One region of the Arthrobacter nitrophenolicus genome, then DNA from elsewhere that is predicted to be linked to it. Evidence: predicted binding sites of a transcription regulator. Region 1 holds the regulator's gene; each other region holds the start of a gene.
What was found. Region 1 encodes HrcA, which represses chaperone genes, less so after heat shock. Its sites were predicted from a motif close to TTNGCACTCGNNNNNNNCGAGTGCNAA; they were not measured.
Positions count from the first base shown of each region.

Region 2: a site for HrcA is predicted at 2,065-2,091, ahead of groES (co-chaperone GroES). Genes of this name have one in related genera too.
Region 3: a site for HrcA is predicted at 4,728-4,754, ahead of groL (chaperonin GroEL). Genes of this name have one in related genera too.

Region 1 is NZ_CP174504.1:3,851,281-3,858,648, forward strand. Features, by position in the region: gene ACJJV6_RS17795 (GerMN domain-containing protein) at 1-736, shown strand, start outside; gene ACJJV6_RS17800 (16S rRNA (uracil(1498)-N(3))-methyltransferase) at 723-1,505, opposite strand; gene dnaJ (molecular chaperone DnaJ) at 1,508-2,635, opposite strand; gene hrcA (heat-inducible transcriptional repressor HrcA) at 2,717-3,730, opposite strand; gene ACJJV6_RS17815 (DUF3097 domain-containing protein) at 3,920-4,768, shown strand; gene ACJJV6_RS17820 (DUF4870 domain-containing protein) at 4,891-5,310, shown strand; gene hemW (radical SAM family heme chaperone HemW) at 5,362-6,591, opposite strand; gene lepA (translation elongation factor 4) at 6,628-7,368, opposite strand, start outside.
Region 2 is NZ_CP174504.1:326,876-334,243, forward strand. Features, by position in the region: gene groL (chaperonin GroEL) at 1-1,537, opposite strand, end outside; gene groES (co-chaperone GroES) at 1,615-1,908, opposite strand; gene ACJJV6_RS01490 (DMT family transporter) at 2,135-3,052, shown strand; gene ACJJV6_RS01495 (hypothetical protein) at 2,992-3,372, opposite strand; gene ACJJV6_RS01500 (class I SAM-dependent methyltransferase) at 3,426-4,667, shown strand; gene ACJJV6_RS01505 (shikimate 5-dehydrogenase) at 4,694-5,512, opposite strand; gene ACJJV6_RS01510 (glycoside hydrolase family 3 N-terminal domain-containing protein) at 5,530-6,966, opposite strand; gene ACJJV6_RS01515 (glutamate--cysteine ligase) at 7,339-7,368, shown strand, end outside.
Region 3 is NZ_CP174504.1:2,551,643-2,559,010, forward strand. Features, by position in the region: gene ACJJV6_RS11955 (threonine/serine exporter ThrE family protein) at 1-173, shown strand, start outside; gene ACJJV6_RS11960 (siderophore-interacting protein) at 212-1,051, opposite strand; gene ACJJV6_RS11965 (uracil-DNA glycosylase) at 1,067-1,837, opposite strand; gene ACJJV6_RS11970 (DUF3263 domain-containing protein) at 1,965-2,306, shown strand; gene ACJJV6_RS11975 (LytR C-terminal domain-containing protein) at 2,349-2,993, shown strand; gene ACJJV6_RS11980 (cold-shock protein) at 3,163-3,369, shown strand; gene ACJJV6_RS11985 (ABC transporter substrate-binding protein) at 3,366-4,634, shown strand; gene groL (chaperonin GroEL) at 4,932-6,560, shown strand; gene ACJJV6_RS11995 (ABC transporter substrate-binding protein) at 6,652-7,368, opposite strand, start outside.

The DNA.
Region 1 (7,368 bases):
CAAGGCGCCGGTCTACTGGATTGGGCGCAGCGGCAGCGACGTTTTCCTGTACCGGGAATTCCGTGATGTCCCGGACCAGGAAAATCCGGTCACGCGCGCCCTGCGCTCCATGATGTCGGACAAGCCGTTCGACCCCGACTTTTTCACGCCCTGGCAGAACCCGGACAAGCTCGCCACCTCCATTTCGGGCAAGGACGTCATCACCGTGGACGTCTCCGAGGACGCCTTCAACAGCAACCTCGATGCGGACATGGCGGCCCGGGCCATCCAGCAGCTGGTGTACACGGCAACCGCCGCCGCAGCCAGCTCAGGCCTGATCGATTCCGGGCAGCAGATCCGGGTGCGGATCCTGGTGGACGGGCACACGGACTACATGGCGTTCGACCACATCCAGCTCGGCGCACTCATGACCCGGAGCACGGGCCTGGTGGCGCCCGTCTGGATCATAGATCCGCAGGAAAATGTGGAGGTGCCCGGGGGCAGCGTCAAGATCACCGGACGAAGCACAACCGCCGGCGGAAAGCTCCGCTGGCAGATCCTGCGGTCCGGAGCCGACGGCAGCACCGAGCCCTTCCTCACCGGGGAGACCACGGCCTCGCCGGAACAGGGCCAGGCGGGGGTTTTCACCCTGGCCCTGACCATGCCCGCGGGTGACTACGAGCTGCGGGCGGCGCAGGCCGGAACCGGCGGCGGTCCGGACCAGTTTGAGGACACCAGGGCCTTCAAGGTGCGGTAGCCGCCCAGCGGCCCAGGATGTCGCTGGCCAGCACGACGGCGGCGGGCCCGGCCGTGGACGACCGCAGGACATGGTGCCCCAGCAGCGCCGTCACGGCGCCCTTGTCGCAGAGCCTGGTGACTTCGCGGGGGCTGATGCCGCCCTCGGGTCCGACGATCAGGAGCACCTCGCGGGGTTCCGCACCCCCGCCACCGGCCTGCCAGCCCTCAAGGACGCTGCGCAACGGGCGGACGGCGTCCTCGTGCAGGATTACTGCCAGGTCCGCGGCCTCGACGGCTGCGGACAGCCCCGCAGTGTCGACGGCAGGGCGGACCTCAGGCACCCAGGACCGGCGTGCCTGCTTGGCGGCGGCGGTGACCACCGACTGCCATTTGGCGTGGGCTTTCGCTGCGCGGTCACCCTTCCACCGCACGATGGAACGTTCGGACTGCCACGGGACCACGGCGTCGATCCCCAGCTCGGTGGCCGTTTCGATGGCCAGTTCGTCCCGGTCGCCCTTGGCCAGGGCCTGGACGAGCACCAGCCGGACGTCCGGCAGCGGTTCGACGGCTACGGACGTGCACTCCACTTCCAGTGCCGCCGGGGCAGCACCGGCGACCCGCCCGGTCATCCTGGTGCCGGCGCCGTCGACGATATCGACCGGCTCACCCGCTTCAAGGCGCTTGACGGCAACGGCGTGCCTGGCCTCGGCCCCTTCCAGTACGAAGAGGCCACCGGGGGCCATTCCGTCGAGGGACCCGGCGGCGGTGAAGAAGACTGGGTTGCTCACCGCTACAGGTTACCGAGGCGGTCCCGAAGCTTGGCGAACATGCCGCCGCTGGCAGCCAGCTTTCCCTCGGTGATCTGCTCGCCCCGGAGCTTGGCCAACTGCCGCAGCAGGTCTTCCTGGGCGGCATCGAGCTTGGCGGGAGTCTCCACCTGCAGGTGCACTTTGAGGTCCCCGCGGCCGTACCCGCGCAGGTGGGTGACGCCCAAGCCGCGCAGGGTGATGATCTCACCGGACTGTGTACCGGGCTTGACGTCGATCTCCTGGGTCCCGTCGAAGGTCTCCAGGTTCACCTCGGTGCCAAGGGCGGCCGCCGTCATGGGAATGTTCAGTGTGGCGTGGAGGTCGTCCCCGTCCCGGACGTAGGTGGGGTCGTTGTTGACCCGGATCTCCACGTAGAGGTCGCCGGAAGGTCCGCCGGCGGGTCCCGCCTCGCCCTGCCCGGACAGCTGGATACGGGTTCCGGTGGCGACGCCGGCAGGAACCTTGATGGTCAGTGAACGGCGGCTGCGGATGCGGCCCTGGCCGCTGCACTCGTTGCAGGGATCCTTAATGACGGTGCCGAATCCTTCGCAGCTGCCGCAGGGGGCAGCCGTCATGACCTGGCCGAGGATGGAGCGGACCGCCCGCTGGACCTGGCCGCTGCCGCCGCAGATGTCGCAGCGCTCCGGATGCGAGCCGGGCTGGCAGCAGGAGCCTTCGCAGGTGGGGCAGGTGACGGCCGTGTCCACCTCGAGTTTCTTGTTGACGCCGAAGACGGCGTCGCGGAGGTCGATCCGGACGCTGATAAGGGCGTCCTGCCCACGGCGCACCCGGGAGGCCGGGCCGGCGGAGCCGCCGGCACCGAAAAAGGTGTCGAAGATGTCCTGGAAAGCGAAGCCCTGGCCGGCGTAGCTGCCGCCGCCGAACCCATTGTCCGTGCCATTCTCGTTGCCGGTGGTGTCGTAGACGCGCCGCTTCTGGGGGTCCGAGAGGACTTCGTACGCGTGGGTTACTGCCTTGAAGCGGTCAGCAGCCTCCTCGCCCGGGTTGACGTCCGGGTGCAGGGTGCGGGCCAGCTTGCGGTAGGCCTTCTTGATTTCTTCTCCGGTGGCCTCCGGCGAGACTCCAAGGACGTCGTAGTGGCTGCTCAAAGTTCGTATCTCTTCCTTGTTGTACTGCATGCAGTGGGGTGTCCTTCCGCGGACCGGCTGCCACGGCAGCCGGCACCCCGCTCAGGGCCCCAGGATCCGGGACAGGTAGCGGGCAACAGCCCTGACGGCGGCCATGGTGGTGGGATAGTCCATGCGGGTGGGACCCAGCACGCCTATTTTTGCCGCGCTGTCCGGACCGTAGCCGGTAGCCACCACGGAGGCTTCGGCAAGGCCGTCATAGGGGTTCTCCCGCCCGATGCTGACTGCCACGCCACGGTGGTCCTGCGCCATTTCGCTCAGCAGGCGCAGCATCACCACCTGTTCCTCCAGGGCTTCCAGCACAGGTCCGATGCTGAGCGGGAAATCCACGTTGGACCGGGCAAGGTTGGCGGTGCCCGCCATGACCATGCGCTCCTCGCGGCTGCTGTGTGCCAGGAGTTCCAGCCCGTGGGCCAGCGCCTGGGCGGCCGGCCGCTGTGCCGGGCTGACAGCGGAGACGACGCCGGGCAGGGACTGCCCCAGCTGGCCCAGCGGGGTCCCGGCAAGGGAACCGAGGAACTGGGTCCGGAGCGCGGCGAGGGCGTCGTCGCCGAGGTCCTGGCCGACGTCGATGACCCGCTGTTCCACCTTGCCGCTGTTGGCGATCAGGACCACCAGCACTTTCCGCGGTGCCAGCAGGACGAATTCGATGTGCCGGATCAGGGCGCGGCTCAGGTGGGGATACTGGACCACCGCCACCTGGTTGGTCAGCTGGGACAGCAGGCGGACGGTGCGGTCCAGGACATCATCGAGGTCGTCGGCACCTTCCAGCAGCGACTGGATGGCGCGCCGTTCAGCCTGGGAAAGGGGCTTCACGGCCGAGATCTGGTCAACGAACAGGCGGTAACCCTTGTCCGTGGGTATCCTGCCTGCACTGGTGTGCGGAGCGGTGATGAGCCCTTCGTCTTCAAGCGCTGCCATGTCGTTGCGGATTGTTGCACTGGATACGCCGAGATGATGCCTCTCCACCAACGCCTTCGAACCAACGGGCTCGCGGGAGTGGACGTAGTCCTCCACGATTGCCCGCAGCACTTCCAGTCTGCGTGGCTCGCTCACACTCCACCTCCATCCAGGGTCGGGGCGGCAGCGCCGCCCCGTGCAACAACATCAGGGCAAACCATCAGGGGTTAGCACTCGACATGCCCAAGTGCTAACAGTCTATTATGCCTTGGCCCGTTGTTAGCATTGGTACCGCTCCGGGCGAAATTCCGGCGGCACTGATCTAGCGCTAGGCGGAGTCGATCCATGGATTACCAGAACTGGGGGCCCCGGGAGATGTCCGGCCCCGTCCGCACCCAACTGCCCGAAATCCCCGTTGAACGCGGCATGGTCCTTGAGGACGTCCAGTCCGGGTGGGTCGGCGCCGTGACCCGGGTGGAAAAGTCCGGCGGCATGCACGTGGTGGCGCTGGAGGACCGGCGGGGAAAGTCGCGGACGTTCCGGCTCGGATTCGGTTTCCTCCTGGAGGGCCGGGCCATCCGGCTGATGCCGCCGGCACCACGCGCCGCCGCCGGCAGCGGTGCCGGCAGGACGGCGTCGGGCTCGGTCAAGGTCACCGGCCAGCGGGCCCAGGTGGCCAAAGCCAGCCGGATCTGGGTGGAGGGCAAGCACGACGCCGAACTGGTGGAAAAGGTCTGGGGCGACGACCTACGGGTGGAGGGCATCGTCGTCGAGCCGCTGCACGGCATTGACGACCTCGCCGGGGCGGTGGCGGATTTCCGGCCCGGCCCGGGACGGCGGCTCGGCGTGCTCGTGGACCACCTGGTGCCGGACTCGAAGGAGTCCCGCATCGCCGACGCCGTGATGGCGTCGCCCGGGGCTGCAGGGAATGTGCTGATCGTGGGCCACCCGTACGTGGATGTGTGGCAGGCCATCAGGCCCGCTGTGCTGGGAATCGAGCAGTGGCCGGTAGTGCCCCGCGGCCAGGACTGGAAGACCGGCGTGCTGGCGGCCTTCGGATGGCCGCACGCCACAAAGGAGGACATCGGGCTGGGGTGGCAGAAGCTGCTGGGCGCCGTCCGCAGCTACGCTGACCTTGAGGCGTCGCTGCTGGGCCGGGTTGAGGAAGTGATCGACTTCCTCACGGTGCCCTGATTGGGGAGCCACGTCCCGGATAGCCAGTATTCTTGGTACTGCGGGTCCTGCGGCGCTGTTCGCGGCCGCAGCAAGGCAATACCGGCATTTGGCACTATTTGCACTCTCGAAGGAAACAGACTGTGGCAGAAAACACCCGTGATCACAGGGACAGCCAGGGCGGCGCAGGCCGCTCCGAATATCATGGCGTCCCGGCGAACGCGCTGCCCCTGACGGCAGGCGAGGACCGGCAGTGGGCCACGCTGGCGCACTTCGGCGGGATCCTCGGCTGTGTCCCTGCGCTCCTGATCTTCCTGATCTTCCGCGACCGCGGTCCGTTTACGGCGCAGGAATCCAAGGAAGCGCTGAACTTCAGCCTGCCGCCCACCATCGCGGCCGTGGTGGCGAACATCCTGGTGTTCATCCCCGTGATCGGCAACATCTTCGCCGTCATCGCCACGCTGATCTGGATCGCCCTGACGTGCTTCTCGGTGGCGGCCGGCATCCATGTGAACAAGGGCCAGCCGCACCGGTACCAGTACAACCTGCGCTGGATCAAGTAGTCCCCACCGGCTCCCAGCACTCGCAAGCTCGCGCCGGGGCCCCGCCAGCTGTCAGTCCGGGAGGATCCGGCGGACCACCGCGTCGGCGAGCAGGCGCCCCTTCAGGGTGAGGACCAGCCTCCCGCGGAATGCCGCGGCCGGGTCCACCAGGCCGTCGGCGATCAGCCCCGCCACCTCATGGCGTCCAACAGCGCTCAGGGTGGCCACTTCGAGGCCTGCCTGGAGGCGCGCCTCCAGCATGATGCGTTCAACAGTCCGGGTTTCCCCGTCCAGGGTTTCCCGCCCGGCAGCCGGTGAGGCTCCCTGGGCAAGGCGGCCGGCGTAGGCGGTGGGATGCTTGACGTTCCACCACCGGACGCCGCCCACGTGGGAGTGCGCACCCGGTCCGATCCCCCACCAGTCGTCCCCCCGCCAGTAGGCGAGGTTGTGGCGGCACGCCTGTTCCGGGGTGCGGGCCCAGTTGCTGACCTCGTACCAGCCCAGCCCGGCCGCAGAGATCAGCTGGTCGGCGAGCTCGTACTTGTCGGCGTGGTCGTCGTCGTCGATACCCGGAACCTCCCCGCGGCGCATCTGCGCGGCGAGCTTGGTGCCGTCCTCCACGATCAGCGCGTAGGCGCTGATGTGGTCGGGCTCGTAAGACAGGGCAGTCTCCAGGGAGTACCGCCAGTCGTCCAGGGATTCGCCCGGCGTGCCGTAGATCAGGTCCAGGCTGACGGCCAGTCCGGCCTCCCGGGCCCACTGCACCACCTGCGGAACCCTGCTCGGGGTATGCGTCCGGTCCAGGACCTTCAGGACGTGAGGAACCGCGGACTGCATGCCAAAGGAAACCCGCGTGAAACCCGCTGCTTTAAGGACAGCGAGGGACTCTGGAGTGACAGAGTCCGGATTGGCTTCGGTTGTAACCTCCGCCCCGTCCTCAATGCCCCACTCGTCGACTGCCGCCCGAAGGATCAGGGCGAGATCGTCTGCGGGAAGAAGGGTGGGCGTCCCGCCGCCGAAGAAAACGGTGCTGAGCTGCCGCGCCGGAACCCCGGATCCGGCGAGCACCCGGGCGGCAAACGCCACCTCGGAAGCGGCCGTGCCGGCATAGGCGTCCTGCGACGCACCGCCGCCGAGCTCGGTGGCGGTGTAGGTGTTGAAGTCGCAGTACCCGCAGCGCACGGCGCAGAAGGGAATGTGGACATACAGCCCGAAGGCACGGTTGCCCGCGCCCTGGGCCGCCTGTGCGGGCAGCAGGCCGTCCGGCGGCGCGGGGTCGCCCAAAGGAAGAACGCTAGGCATCGCTGCGGCCCTGGATGGATGCGGCCACTGTCATCACTACTTCTTGGCCTTGTCCTTGGACTCGTCGGTGGTCAGCGCGGCGATGAAGGCCTCCTGCGGAACCTCCACGCGGCCCACCATCTTCATGCGCTTCTTGCCTTCCTTCTGCTTTTCCAGCAGCTTGCGCTTACGCGAGATGTCACCGCCGTAGCACTTGGCGAGGACGTCCTTGCGGATCGCGCGGATGCTTTCGCGGGCGATGATCCGGGATCCGATGGCCGCCTGGATGGGCACCTCGAACTGCTGCCTCGGAATGAGCTCACGCAGCTTGCCGGTCATCATCACGCCGTACGCATAAGCCTTGTCCTTGTGCGTGATGGCACTGAAGGCGTCCACCTGTTCGCCCTGGAGCAGGATGTCCACCTTGACCAGGTCGGCCACCTGCTCGCCGTCGGCCTTCCAGTCCAGCGACGCGTAGCCGCGGGTCTTGGACTTGAGGATGTCGAAGAAGTCGAAGACGATCTCGGCCAGCGGGATCCAGTACCGCAGTTCCACGCGGTCCTCGGAGAGGTAGTCCATGCCCTTCATCTGACCGCGGCGGCCCTGGCAGAGCTCCATGATTGCCCCGACGAACTCGTTCGGGGCAAGGATGGTGGCAGACACCATGGGCTCCCGGACTTCCCGGATCTTGCCCGCCGGGAACTCGCTGGGGTTGGTGACGGTCAGGACGGACTTGTCCTCAAGGGTCACCTCGTACACCACGTTCGGTGCCGTGGAAATGAGGTCCAGGTTGAATTC
Region 2 (7,368 bases), 720 kb from region 1:
GGGCAGCAATGGAGGCTGCGTTGCGCAGGGCGGCGCGGGTGACCTTGACGGGGTCGATGACTCCGGCAGCGATCAGGTCCTCGTACTCGCCCGACTTGGCGTTGAAGCCGTTGTTGGTTTCGAGCTCGGCGACCTTGGAGGTGATGACGTAGCCGTCGAAGCCGGCGTTCTGGGCGATCCAGCGCAGCGGCTGCACCAGTGCGCGGCGGACGATGCCCACAGCAGCGGCGGCGTCGCCTTCCAGCGCCTTCACGGCGGGGTCCTCATCCAGTGCCTTGAGGGCGTGGATCAGGGCGGAACCGCCACCAGCCACGATGCCTTCTTCGAGGGCAGCGCGGGTGGAGGACACAGCATCTTCGATGCGGTGCTTCTTTTCCTTCAGCTCAACCTCGGTGGCAGCACCCACCTTGATGACGCCGATGCCGCCGGCCAGCTTGGCCAGGCGCTCCTGGAGCTTTTCGCGGTCCCAGTCGGAGTCGGTGCGGGCCAGCTCGGCACGCAGCTGCGCAACGCGTGCGGACACGTCCTCGGCTGAACCTGCGCCGTCCACGATGGTGGTGTTGTCCTTGGTGACCGTGATGCGGCGGGCAGTACCCAGCACCTCCAGGCCAACCGTGTCCAGGCTCAGGCCCAGCTCCGGGGAGACAACCTGTGCACCGGTGAGGGTGGCGATGTCCTGCAGCATGGCCTTGCGGCGGTCACCGAAGCCCGGAGCCTTGACGGCAACGACGTTCAGGGTGCCGCGGATGCGGTTGACGATCAGCGTGGACAGGGCCTCGCCGTCGACGTCCTCGGCGATGATGAACAGCGGCTTGGAAGCCTGCAGCGCCTTCTCCAGCAGCGGCAGGAAGTCCTGCAGCGAGGAGATCTTGCCCTGGTTGATCAGGATGAGGGCGTCCTCGAGGACGGCTTCCTGGCGGTCCGCGTCCGTGATGAAGTACGGGGACAGGTAGCCCTTGTCGAACTGCATGCCCTCGGTCAGGACCAGTTCGGTCTGCGTGGTGGAGGATTCCTCGATGGTGATCACACCATCCTTGCCCACCTTGCCGAAGGCCTCAGCCAGGAGCTCGCCGATTTCTTCGCTCTGTGCCGAGATGGCAGCGACGCTGGCAACCTGGGTGCCCTCGACGGGGCGGGCGTTCTCCAGCAGGCGGGCGGCGACGGCTTCAACCGAAACCTCGATGCCGCGCTTGATCTGGCCGGGAGCAGCGCCGGCAGCTACGTTGCGCAGGCCTTCCTTGACCAGTGCCTGGGCCAGGACCGTTGCGGTGGTGGTGCCGTCACCGGCAACGTCGTTGGTCTTGGTGGCGACTTCCTTGGCCAGCTGGGCGCCAAGGTTCTCGTACGGGTCGTCCAGTTCCACTTCGCGGGCGATGGTGACGCCGTCGTTCGTGATGGTGGGCGCTCCCCACTTCTTGTCCAGGACAACGTTGCGGCCGCGGGGGCCGAGCGTTACCTTGACGGTGTTGGCGAGCTTATCGATGCCGGCTTCAAGAGACCGGCGGGCAGCGTCGTTAAACGCAAGCTGCTTTGCCATGGTTTTGTCCTTTCAAGACAGAACCCCGCGCAGCTGGCCAGCAGAAGGCATGACCAGCGGCACGGGGATCCGGGAAGTTACTTTACGACGATCGCCAGGACGTCGCGGGCGGACAGCACGAGGTACTCGGTGCCGCCGGTCTTGACTTCGGTTCCACCGTACTTGGAGTAGATCACGACGTCGCCCACGGCTACGTCGACCGGTACGCGGTTGCCGTCTTCGAAGCGGCCGGGGCCAACTGCAACAACTTCGCCTTCCTGCGGCTTCTCCTGTGCGGAGTCCGGGATCACCAGGCCGGAAGCCGTGGTCTGCTCGGCTTCGAGCGGGCGGACAACAATACGATCCTCAAGAGGCTTAATAGAGACCGACACTCGGACCTCTCCTTTTCGTCAGCAAATTCGTGGACTTGGAAAGCTTTCCGCCCTGGCTGGCAACCGTCGTCGCGGTGCCGGCAGCAGCCTGGCTGGCAGCTCTTCATGTATTAGCACCCTCCTAGGGAGAGTGCTAATGAAGACTCTATGTCCGGGTTAGCACTCGGTCAAGGCGAGTGCCAGCGTTTCGTCTTCAGCGGACACATCCGCCCTGTACATTGAAGCGGTGCGAGCCGCCGTGTACCTGATCCTTGCGAACCTGTTCTGGGCCGGAAACTTCGTCGTGGGGCAGTCGGCCATGAAGACGATGGACCCGCTCCAGCTGACGTTCTGGCGCTGGGTCCTGGCCGCCGCACCGCTGCTCCTCCTGGCGCACTTCGTGGACAGGCCGGACTGGAAAGGGGTGCTGCGCCGCTGGCCGGTCCTGCTGCTGCTGAGCGTGCTGGGGATGAGCGGCTACACCCTGCTGCTGTACAGCGCGCTGCAGCACACCTCGGCCCTGAACGCGTCCCTGGTCACCGCCGCCAACCCGGCACTGATCATGGTGCTGGCTGTCGTCTTCCTTCGCGACCGGCCCCGCCCGGTGAGCTGGCTGGGCATCGGCCTGGGCCTGGCGGGGGTCGTCCTGGTGCTCACCGGCGGTGACCTGCAGCGGTTGCTGACCTTCTCCATCAACACCGGGGAACTGCTGATCCTGGCTGCCATCACGGTCTGGGGCTTCTACACGATCATCGCCCGCAGGCTGTCCCTGCCGGCCATCACGTCCACCGCGGTGCAGGTTGCACTGGCCGCCGTGGTCCTCGCCCCCGTGGCCGCGGTGGCAGGCGCGGGGCTGCCGTCCACTCCCGCGGAAAGCTGGTCGCTGGCGTTCATCGCGGTGTTCCCGTCGCTGGGCTCCTACCTGCTGTGGAACCTGGCCCTGAAACGGACCACCGCCGCGAACGCGGGCAACTACCTGAACCTGATCGCCGTCTTCACCGCGGTCATCACGGTGCTGCTGGGCCAGCCCATCACCCTCGCGCAGGTAACGGGCGGCATCCTGGTGATATCAGGCGTACTGCTCACCAGCGCCGGGCAGCAGCCTCAGCGGCCCAGGTCCTCGAAATCCACTTCCTCGCCGCCGTCGGAATCCCGCGTCCCCTGATTCCTGCCCCGGTACAGCACCGCGGCAGCGCCGGCCGCGGCCAACAGCGAGGCGACCAGGAACACGATGCTTCCGGTCCGTGCCCCGGTATACAGCCCGCGGATATCTCGGGCCTCCTGGGTATCGTCCTCGATGTTGTTGCCGCCTACCGAGTAGACGGTGGCGTTGAACGTGTCCAGGAAAAAGATGATCACCAGCAGCGCCAGGCAAACAACGGCCACCACCGACGCCGCGATCAGCGCCGGGCGGGCGTACCTGGCAGGACCCCGGTCCGTGGGCTGCTGTTCTCCGGACTGCTGGGGGCCTGCGCTGTCTTCCATGCTTTCAACCCTATCGGCATCCCGCAGGACGCTCCTCCACTAGGCTGGAACGCATGCCCAACGCTCCCCAGGACCAGATCGCGCCGCTGCTCACCCCGGAAGGCTGGGACCTGCTGGCCTCACTGGGTCCATACCGGGAGGACGCGTCGTTCGAGCTGAATTCCGCGCTGCGCAAGGCGGGGCACTCCCCCGAGCTGGTGTCCGCCGTCCTAACCCAGTCGCGGCTCCGCACCAGGGCCGAGGCCAAGTTCGGCGAGTTTGCCAGCCAGATGCTGTTCACCCAGGCCGGGCTGGAGCAGGCCACCCGCCTGAACGTTGCAGCCCGCCACGCGCAGCGGTTCGCCGAAGCGGGCGTCAGCCACGTGGCAGACCTGGGCTGCGGGCTCGGCGCTGATTCCCTTGCACTGGCGTCGCTTGACCTCACGGTCACCGCGGTGGAACAGGACGAGACAACTGCCGCCTGCGCCACCGTAAACCTCATCCCCTTCCCGAACGCCACCGTGGTCCACGCGGACGCCACCGCCGTCCCGCTGGACGGGATCGACGGCGTGTGGCTGGACCCCGCCCGCCGGGTCACCTCCACCTCCGGCACCACGCGCATCTGGGACCCCGAGGCCTTTTCGCCGCCGCTGTCCTTCGTGGAGTCCCTTGCGGAGTCGGGCATGGCCGTGGGCGTGAAGATGGGCCCGGGCATGCCGCATGAATCCGTGCCGCAGGGCTGCGAAGCCCAGTGGGTGTCCGTGAACGGGGACGTCACCGAGGTGGCGCTGTGGTTCAATGCCGTGCGCCGCGCCGACGTCCGCCGCTCAGCACTGGTGCTGGGGCCAAACGGAGCAGCCGAGCTGGCCAGCGCCGCGGATTTCGGTGCCGGACCGGCGGCACCGGTGGGTCCCGTGGCGGGCTACCTTTACGAACCGGACGGCGCCGTGATCCGGGCGGGCCTCGTGGCCGACGTCGCGCAGGAGCTCGGCGGCCACCTGGTGGACGAGCACATCGCGTACATCTGCGCCCCCGCACTGGCGGACACCCCGTTCGCGCGTGCCTACAAAGTGCTGGATGTCATGCCCTACAACGTCAAGGCGCTCAAGGCCTGGGTCAAGCAGGAAGGCATCACGGTGCTGGACATCAAGAAGCGCGGCACTGCCGTCACCCCGGAGGAACTGCGGAAGCAGCTGCTGCCCGGCGGCAGGAATGCCGGTAAGAAGGGCGCCGGAAAAACAGCCACCCTGGTCCTGACCCGCATCGGGGAGGACCGGGTGGCCATCGTGGTGGAGCCGGTGGCAACCGGCACCTGAGCCGGCCGGCTATCAAGCCCTGCGGGCTACTGGGCCCGCATGAACTCCTCGGCGGCCCGCACTTGTTCCGGGGTGGGCCGCACGCCCGTATAGAGCACGAACTGTTCCAGCGCCTGGATGGTGGCCACCTCCGCCCCGGTGATCACCGGCTTGCCTGCGGCGCGGGCCGCCCGGATCAGCGGGGTTTCGGCGGGCAGCGCCACCACGTCGAAGACGATCCTGGCACTGTCGATGGCTTCGGCGGGGAACGCCAGCGTTTCGGCGTCCGCCCCGCCGGCCATGCCAAGGGGGGTGACGTTGATGATCAGGTCCGCCGTGCCGCCGTCGAGCGCTGCCCGCCATTGGAAGCCGTACTGGCCGGCGAGCGCGCGCCCGGTGGCCTCGTTCCGCGCGATCACCGTGACGTCCTTGAAGCCGGCGTCCCGGAGTGCCGCCACGGTGGCCTTGGCCATGCCGCCGGCGCCCTGAACCAGGACGGAGTACTTTGTGGGCACGGAATTGCTGGCGAGCAGCTGCTCGATGGCGGTGTAGTCGGTGTTGTAGGCCTTGAGGTGGCCGTCCGTGTTCACGATGGTGTTCACCGAATCGATGGCCTTCGCGGAGGGGTCCATCTCGTCAACAAGGGCGATGACGTCCTCCTTGTACGGCATGGAGATGGCGCAGCCGCGGATGCCCAGCCCGCGGACCCCGGCGATGGCCTGCTCCAGGTTGGTGGGGGCGAACGCCTTGTAGATCCAATTGAGCTCGAGCTGGTCATACAGGTGGTTGTGGAACCTGGTCCCGTTGTTGCTGGGACGGGCCGAGAGCGAGATGCAGAGAGTCATGTCTTTATTCAGAATGGGCACCTGACTATTAAACGCGCTCAGGCGGGGCAGCCGGTTCCGGCAGGGACATTCCCGACGGCGGCGGGCAGCTTTCCGGGTGCCGGCGCCTTTCCTGCCAGCACGGCGGCGAGGGCGTCGAAGGCGGCGTCACTGCGGCCGTAGAGCGCCAGCCGGACCGGCGCCGGGGAGGCCTGCAGCGTCCACGGGGCGTCCAGCGCCACCTCGATGTCTCCGCCGGCGGGCTTCCCGCCGTACCCGATGAGGTTGACCAGCGGCCCGGTTCCCACGCTGAGTCCTGCCCGGGCGGCGGCGGCCTCGAACCGTTCCTTGTCCCCCGGTCCTCCGCCGGCCACCCGGACAGCCCCCGGAACAAGCGGCCCGCCGCACGGACCGGACACCACTGTTACGGCCGAGGCCGAGACCCGGGCCGAAACCGGTGCAGCGCTGCCCGCCGGCGCGGCTGCGGGTGAACCCCGCCGGCCCTGCCAGGTCATCATGGTGGCCACGCGCCGGGCGGCCTCATCCAGCCGCTCCGCGGGAAGGGACCCGGACTTCACGGCCTCGACGATGGCGGCGTGGGCCTGTCCGACGTCGGCGGGCATCAGCAGCAGGTCGGCGCCGGCGGCCAGCGCCATCACGGCGGCTTTGCCGCCGGGATACTGTTTGGTCACCGCACCCATGTTCAGCGCGTCCGTCACCGCCACACCCTCGAAGCCCAGCCCCCGCAGGGCTGCGTAGGTGGGGGCAGAGAGCGACGCCGGGACGCCCGGTTCCAGCGCCGGCACGGCAATGTGCCCGGTCATCACCATCGGGGTTCCGGCGGCGATGGCAGCCTGGAAGGGCTTCCAGTCCCGCGCGCGGAGCTCCTCCAGGCCGGCGGGCTGGACCGGCAGGCTCAGGTGCGAGTCCGCGGTCACGGATCCGTGCCCGGGGAAGTGCTTCACCGCGGGCAGGACTCCGGCGGCGAGCATGCCCTGCGAGAACGCCGTCCCGTGCACGGCGGCGGCCGCCGGGTCCGCGGACATGGACCTCGCCCCGATGGTGGGGTCCGTCGGCCCCATGGTCACATCCGTGTCCGGCGCGAAGTCAACGTTGAAGCCCAGCCCCGCCAGTTCCCCGGCCAGTCCCTGCCCAGCCTCGCGGGTCAGCCCTTCGCTGCCCGCGGCACCGTAGCTCATGGGTGCGGGCCACTCGGTCAAGGGAGGGCCGAGCCGCGCCACCAGGCCACCTTCCTGGTCTACCCCGATCATCCCGGGCCAGGGGTCGCCGTCGGCCGCTGTGGCCTGGGCCAGCCGCTGGTTGATGGCGCCCATGCGGGCCAGGTCCACCTTCCCCTGCGGGTCGCGGGGAACGTTGTCACCCATGATGATGGATCCGCCCAGGTGCAGCCGCTCAATGGTGCCGGCATGCGCCTCCGCATTGGTGCCCTGGAAGAACGGCATCAGTACCTGGCCGGCCTTTTCCTCAGGCGTCATGCCCGCCACAGCCGCGGCGGCGGCGTCCTGGTCGCGCTGTTCCGGGCCCCAGCCCAGGGGCCGGGAACCGGGGTCGGGTGCGGGGGACGCCGTGGCGGGCGCCGTCGTCGGACCCGCTGGCGCCGACGGTGACACGGTGGCGGACGGTGCCGAGGTGGAAGGTGCCGACGACGGTAAAGGGCCGGGTGCGGCGGTGCAGGAGGCCAGTGCTACGACAGAAACTGCGGCTAAGAGTGGGAGGATTTTGTGTGGACTGTCACGCAGGCGTTGAAACGGGGACATCATTACTAGGCTACCCCTGAGCTATAGACTTGAAACACCCGTTCGCCTGCCGTGAGCGGCGCCCGCCCGCACCGGACAGTAAGGACACGCGTGAAGATTGACTTCGCTTCATCGAGGCAG
Region 3 (7,368 bases), 1.3 Mb from region 1:
TGTACGTGCTCACCATCGAGGAGGCCGAGATCCTGCTGGGCGCCGGCGGCATGCTGAGCGCGGGCGCCATTGTGCTGGGAACGGCCGGGGGAATTGTCCTGGGCGACACCCTTGCGCGGCCCCTGACCCGGAGCCTGGCGAGCAACGAGCGGCGCCGCGCCCGCCGCCGGTAGTCCGGCACGCGGGCGGTTCCGGGCTGCGGGGCCGCGGGTCAGATCTGGCCGACCGGGAGCTTCTTTTCGGCCTGGAACACGTCCTCCACGCGTCCCTGCGCCCAGTAGCCGGACAGCGACACCTGCCTGCGTTCCAGGCCGCGCTGGGCGAAGAAGATCTCCCGGAGAGCCTTCATATAGCCCCGCTCGCCGTGTGCAAAAACGTCCACCGTCCCGGCCGGCCACTCGGCGCCGGCCACAGCGCTGACCAGCTGGTCGCTGGACCCGGCAGGTACGCCGTGACGGAACAGCCAGGTGATCTTCACGCCGGCGGGTGCGGAGAGCGGCTGCACGTCGGCGTCGGAATCCACCTCGAGGAAGGCCAGGCCTGTCGCCTCCGGAGGCAGCGCCTCCAGGCTTGCCGCGATGGCAGGCAGTGCTGCCTCGTCGCCGGCAAACAGGTACCAGTCAGCCTCCGGGTTTGGGTTGTAGGCGCCACCCGGACCGGTGAAGGTCAGCGGATCGCCGGGCTCGGCCTTGGCCGCCCAAGGGCCGGCCAGCCCCTCATCGCCGTGCACCACGAAATCTATGGCCAGTTCCCGGGCAGCGGGATCAACCCAGCGCAGAGTGTACGTGCGGGTGTAGGGCCACTGCTCGCGCGGCATGGTGTCCCGGATGCTCCACAGGTCAAGGGGAGCGGGGTATTCGACGCCGGGCTGCGGAAAGACAATCTTCACGTACCGGTCCGCGAAGCCGTTGTTGACGAAGTCGGCAAAGCCCGGCCCGCCGGCCACGATGCGCACCATGTGCAGCGAGAGCTGTTCCCGGCGGAGCACTTCAAGGCTGATCTGGGGACGGCTCTTTTTGGTGGCGGTGGTGGCGGCGGGAACAGTGCTCATAAGGCAAGCCTAACCTTAAGGAACCGGTGGAAGCTCCCAGGTTACGTCCCCTGCACCCTGCTCCCGCAGGAGCCGGTTCACCTGGCTGAAGGGCCGGGAACCGAAGAAACCGCGCGACGCGGACAACGGGCTCGGATGGGCGCTGGACACCACCGGCGTATCGCCCAGCAGCGGCCGGACGGACTCGGCCTCCTTGCCCCACAACAGCGCCACCAGCGGCATCGGTGCGCCGTCCGGGGACTGCCGGGCGGCAACTGCGGCGACGGCCGCCGTCGTGATTTTCTCCCAGCCCTTGCCCCGGTGCGAGCCCGCGGCACCGGCGCGTACCGTCATCACCCGGTTCAGCAGCAGCACGCCCTGCTCCGCCCAGGCGGACAGGTCGCCATGGACCCGGGCCGGGATGCCGAGGTCCGCCTCCAGTTCACGGTAGATGTTCGCGAGGCTGCGGGGGATGGGCCGGGTGCGCTTGTCAACGGAGAATGAAAGGCCGACGGCGTGACCCGGCGTGGGGTAGGGATCCTGGCCCACCACCAGGACCTTCACGCCGGCAAGGGGCTGGCGGAACGCGCGCAGGACGTTCGACGGCGACGGCAGCACCTGGTGCCCCGCCGCCACCTCATCCGCCAGGAAACCGAGGACGGCACGAAGCTCGGATTCCACTCCTGCCAGCGCCCCGGCCCAGTCCGGAGCCACGAGGTCCGCAAGCGGACGCCGCGCGAGTTCTGCGAACCCGTCCGTTCCGGCAGGGTCCTGGTCCAGTTCGAACAAGGCGTCTGATTCAAGCACCGTCCCATTCTTGCAGGGGAGTTGAGTCGCCGGGCCACGGACAGGACTCCGGCGCAAATGACAAGGCTGTTATTCGTCCGTAGCATGGGGGTAGGACATTTTCCCCTAGACCTCGAAGGAGTGTGCCGTGGCGGAACCGGCCCGGGAACATCTGCCCGAGGAATTGCCGGAGCAGGAACCACGGAACACCCTGCTGGCGGACTTCAGGCTGCGCGAGTCACCGCTCAGCGAACGCGAGCAGCAGATGCTGGCGCTTGAGCGCCAGTGGTGGAAGTACGCAGGGGCCAAGGAACAGGCCATCCGGGAGCACTTCGACCTCTCTGCCACCCACTATTACCAGCTGCTGAACGCCCTGATCGACCGCGAGGATGCACTCGCCCACGATCCCATGCTGGTCAAGAGACTGCGTAGACTACGTACGTCCCGCCACCGGGCCCGGACTGCCCGGCGCCTGGGCTCCGACGCCTAGGACCCCCGCGCCCCCAGCAGCAATTTCCCAAGGAAGTCAGCCATGACCAGATACGCCCGCGACGAATTCGACAAGGTCCCGGAAAACCCGCAGCGGCAAGGTGTGCACCGCACTGCTTCCGCACCCTCGCGGGTACGCCTCTGGCCCATCCTGGCAGTAGGGGTGGCGGCGCTGGCCATCGGGCTGGTGTCGTTCCTGATCCTTCCCAAACTTGGCTTTAACGGCACTGGCGCGCAGGTATCCTCCAGCCAGGAAGCGGCCCCGCTGGCGGAAACGGGCACAACGCCTTCCGCTACTCCCGAGAGCACGCCGGAGCCCACCACGGACGCCGTGCCATCGGCGTCAACCGGGCCGTCGCCCAGCCCCGAGGCAGTACCGGAGGTCACCACGGCGGCGCAGGCGCAGGTGGTCCTTGACCGGACCCAGCCCGTCGCCGTCTTCAACGCCACCGGAACGGCAGGCCTGGCCGGCCGGGTGGGCGGAACCGTCCAGGCGGACGGCTGGACCCTGGGGCAGGTTGGCAACTGGGCCGGAGCGCCGCAGCAGGGTTCCACGATCTTCTACGCAGGACCTGAACAGCTGGCCAACGCCCAGGCCCTTGCGCGGCTGCTGGGCGTCAGCACGCTGGTCAGCAGCACCGACTTCCAGGTTCCCCTGGTTGTGGTGCTGGGTCCCGGATACCGCTAAGCATTGCCGTTCGGCCGGTTACGCGTGAATAACTATTCCCGGCCCCACTCCGGGACACCTGCAGGGCAAACCCGGCATTGGCTAAAGTGAAGTCCAGGGTCCGGTCCGGGGCAGGCAAGCGCAATTCGGGCTCCTGGGTCCCCGGTCTCTACGGAAAGAGTTGGTCAGCATGGCACAGGGAACCGTGAAATGGTTCAACGCGGAAAAGGGCTACGGCTTCATCACCGTTGACGGATCCGGAGACGACATCTTTGTCCACTGGTCCGCCATCCAGGGTGAGGGCTACCGCGCGCTGGATGAGGGGCAGCGCGTTGAGCTTGAAGTCGGCGAAGGCGAGAAGGGCCCGCAGGCCGAAAGCGTCCGGCCCGCCGAGTGAAGCTTTTTCCCCTTTCCGCCGTCCATGTCCGTCCGGCGCTCGCCCTCTCCGCGTGCGCCCTCCTGGCTGCCACCGCTTGTTCCGGTGTCACCGGCAACGCCCGGGTGGAATCAGTCGAGGCGTCCGGCGATGGCATCCTGCGGGTTGGCCTGGTCCTGGACAGCACCGGTGACAGCAGTTTCCTCAATGACTCCCAGCTTGCCGCGGCGAAGCTCGCGGTCAAGGAGATCAACGCGACCGGCGGGCACAAGGGCAGGCCGGTGGAACTGCTGCCGGTCGAGGCGGGCCAGGATGCTGCGGCACAGGCACATGCATTGGTGGCGGGCAAGGCAGACGTTGTCATTGGACCCACCGATTCGAGCCACGCGCCCGCCGTCATTGATGTTCTCTCCCGTGCCAGGACGCCGCTGATCTCGCCGGCCAACACCGCAGCAGGACTTACCGGGACGGACTCCGGCGGCTACTACTTCCGCACTGCCGCCGCGGACGTCGCCCAGGCACCCGTCCTGGTGAAGCTTGCGAAGAATGCCGGTGCGGCCTCCGTTTCCGTCGTGTACCAGGAAGGGGCCTACGGCAAGGACGTTGCCGATGCCATTTCCGAGGCGGCGGCCCAGGCCGGATTGGAGGTGGCGGCATGCGAGGAGTTCCCGTCGGGGGAGGCGGGCAAGGCCGCCGGCGCGGCAGGGGAAGCCGACGCCGATGCCGTCATCCTGGTGGCCCGCGAAGGAGCCCAGGGTGCACTCGCGGAACTGGACAATGCCGGGATCGACGGGCCCCGCATCATCCTCAGCGACGGAGCCTTCGCCCGCTACGGGTCCAAGCTGGGCGCCAAAGCACTGGAAGGCGCCCGTGCAGTGGTCCCCGGCCAGCTTCCCTCCGCCGGATTCCAGGAACGGCTGCTCGCCGTCGACGGCCAATTGAAGGATGTTTCCTTCGCCGCAGAGACCTACGACGCCGTCACCCTCGCGGCCCTGGCCGCGGCCAGGGCCCAGGACGACGCCGGCCGTTCCATCGCCGCCAACCTTCTCAGTGTGTCCGGCGGCAGCGCCGGCGGGTCCGCCGAGGCCCCCGCCTGCTCCACCTACAAGGACTGCGTCACCGGGCTGGCGACGGGCGCGGGGATCAATTACGACGGCGAATCCGGCCCCGTCGCGTTCGACGCCAACGGAGACATCACCACGGCGAACTTCTCGGTCTTCACCTATGGTGCGGACAACCTGCCGGCCCCCAGCGGCAGCGAGACAGCGGGCCGCCCTGGGAACTGACGAGCTGATCGCCGTCAGCGAATAGACCCCGCCGCCCCGCCGCTTCCGGCGCCTTTCGCTTGCACTCTCACGTAGGGAGTGCTAATTATTGACTTAGCACTCTGACGTACCGACTGCTAACGCAAAGCCTGCTTCAAGCCGGCGGCGCGCGGCACCGGGCAAAGAGCGAAGAAACACCTGACTGGAGTGAGGTCCGCACCCGGAGGCATACAGAGGCCGCCGGCAAAGGACCGTCCGTCGCGGGCACTGCAGCGAAGGTTCATTCTTAACGACCGTCCCGAAAGGACCACTGCCGTTATGGCCAAGATCATTGCATTTGATGAAGAGGCACGCCGCGGCCTTGAGCGGGGCCTGAACACCCTCGCCGACGCCGTTAAGGTCACCCTCGGCCCGCGTGGACGCAACGTCGTCCTCGAAAAGAAGTGGGGCGCCCCCACGATCACCAACGATGGTGTTTCCATCGCCAAGGAGATCGAGCTGGATGATCCCTACGAGAAGATCGGCGCTGAGCTGGTCAAGGAAGTTGCCAAGAAGACGGATGACGTCGCAGGCGACGGCACCACCACCGCTACCGTGCTGGCCCAGGCCCTGGTCAAGGAAGGCCTGCGCAACGTTGCCGCCGGCGCCGACCCGCTGTCCCTGAAGCGCGGCATCGAAAAGGCCGTTGACGCTGTCACCGCCGAGCTGCTGAACTCCGCCAAGGAAATCGAAACCAAGGAAGAGATCGCCGCCACCGCCTCGATCTCCGCCGGTGACGACGAAATCGGTGCCCTGATTGCCGAAGCCCTGGACAAGGTTGGCAAGGAAGGCGTCATCACGGTCGAGGAATCCAACACCTTCGGCCTGGAGCTCGAACTCACCGAAGGCATGCGCTTCGACAAGGGTTACATCTCCGCTTACTTCGTCACCGACGCAGAGCGCCAGGAAACGGTCCTCGAGGACCCGTACATCCTGATCGTCAACTCCAAGATCTCCAACGTCAAGGAACTGGTTGCTGTCCTGGAAAAGGTCATGCAGTCCAACAAGCCGCTGCTGATCATCGCCGAGGACATCGAGGGCGAGGCCCTGGCCACCCTGATCGTCAACAAGATCCGCGGCACCTTCAAGTCCGTTGCCGTCAAGGCTCCGGGCTTCGGCGACCGCCGCAAGGCGCAGCTGGCCGACATCGCCGTCCTCACCGGCGGCCAGGTCATCTCCGAAGAGGTTGGCCTCAAGCTGGAGAACGCCGGCCTGGAACTGCTGGGCAAGGCACGCAAGGTTGTTGTCACCAAGGACGAGACCACCATCGTTGAAGGTGCCGGCGACGCCGACCAGATCGCTGGCCGCGTGTCCCAGATCCGTGCCGAGATCGAAAACTCCGACTCCGACTACGACCGCGAGAAGCTGCAGGAGCGCCTGGCCAAGCTGGCCGGCGGTGTTGCAGTCATCAAGGCCGGCGCCGCAACCGAAGTTGAGCTGAAGGAGCGCAAGCACCGCATCGAGGACGCCGTGCGCAACGCAAAGGCTGCCGTTGAAGAAGGCATCGTCGCCGGTGGCGGCGTGGCCCTCATCCAGGCCGGCGCAAAGGCATTCGCCAACCTGCAGCTCTCCGGCGACGAAGCAACCGGCGCCAACATCGTCCGTGTTGCCATCGACGCCCCGCTGAAGCAGATTGCCTTCAACGCAGGCATGGAGCCCGGCGTTGTGGTGGACAAGGTCCGTGGCCTGCCCGCAGGCCACGGCCTGAACGCCGCCACCGGCGAGTACGTCGACCTGCTGGCTGCCGGCGTGAACGACCCCGTCAAGGTGACCCGCTCTGCCCTGCAGAACGCGGCCTCCATCGCCGGCCTGTTCCTCACCACTGAGGCAGTCGTGGCCGACAAGCCGGAGAAGAACCCCGCTCCTGTCGGCGGCGGCGACGACATGGGCGGCATGGGCGGCTTCTAGCCTTCCTGCCGGGCCAGTCCCGCAGCTACAAGAAATGCGGCCCCTCTTTCGAGGGGCCGCATTTTTGTTGTCGGGTGATGCCAGGGGGAGGTTACTTCCGTGCGCTCGAGAGCATCCCTTCCACTTCCTTCTTGAAGGCTTCGGCGGCAGCCTGGGGAGTGAGCCGGTCGTAGAGAACTTCGTCCGTGTACCGCTTGATGACGTTCTGCACGCTGCCGGCACCCACCGGCGGGACCGGCGGTGCGTCCTTCATGTCCGGAGCAATGTCCTTGAGGAAGGACACCACGGTTGTGTCTGCGGGCTTCAGGTCAGGCGTGATGCTTTCGACAATCTCCGGGTTGGTGGGCACGCCACGGTCCGTCATCAGGATGGCGCCTGCCTCGGGACTGTTGGTCAGGTAGTTGATGAAGGTGGCGGCCTCGTCGGGGTGCTTGGAGCGGGACGAGGCGGACCAGAACATGGTGGGCTTGTAGTACATCCCGTTGTCCGCGGCGGATCCGTCAATGCTGGGAGCGCGGAGCATCTTGATGCTGCTGCCCGTGGTGGACTCCAGCGAACCGAGCTGGTTGGTCCACCACCAGGCCATGCCGACCCTGTTGGTGCCGAACAGGCTTTCCTCCAGGCCGGCGCCCGAATCCTCGGTGGCCACGGTTGCCGGCGGGCTGGCCTTGGAATCGCGCTGCTCCTCCAGCCGCTCCCAGAAGGACGCAGCTGTTGCCGTGTCGAAGTCCAGTTTGCCGTCGGCGGAGTAGAGGTTCTCGCCATGTTGGCGCAGCCAGATGATCAGGTCCGCCTCGTTGCTGCCGTA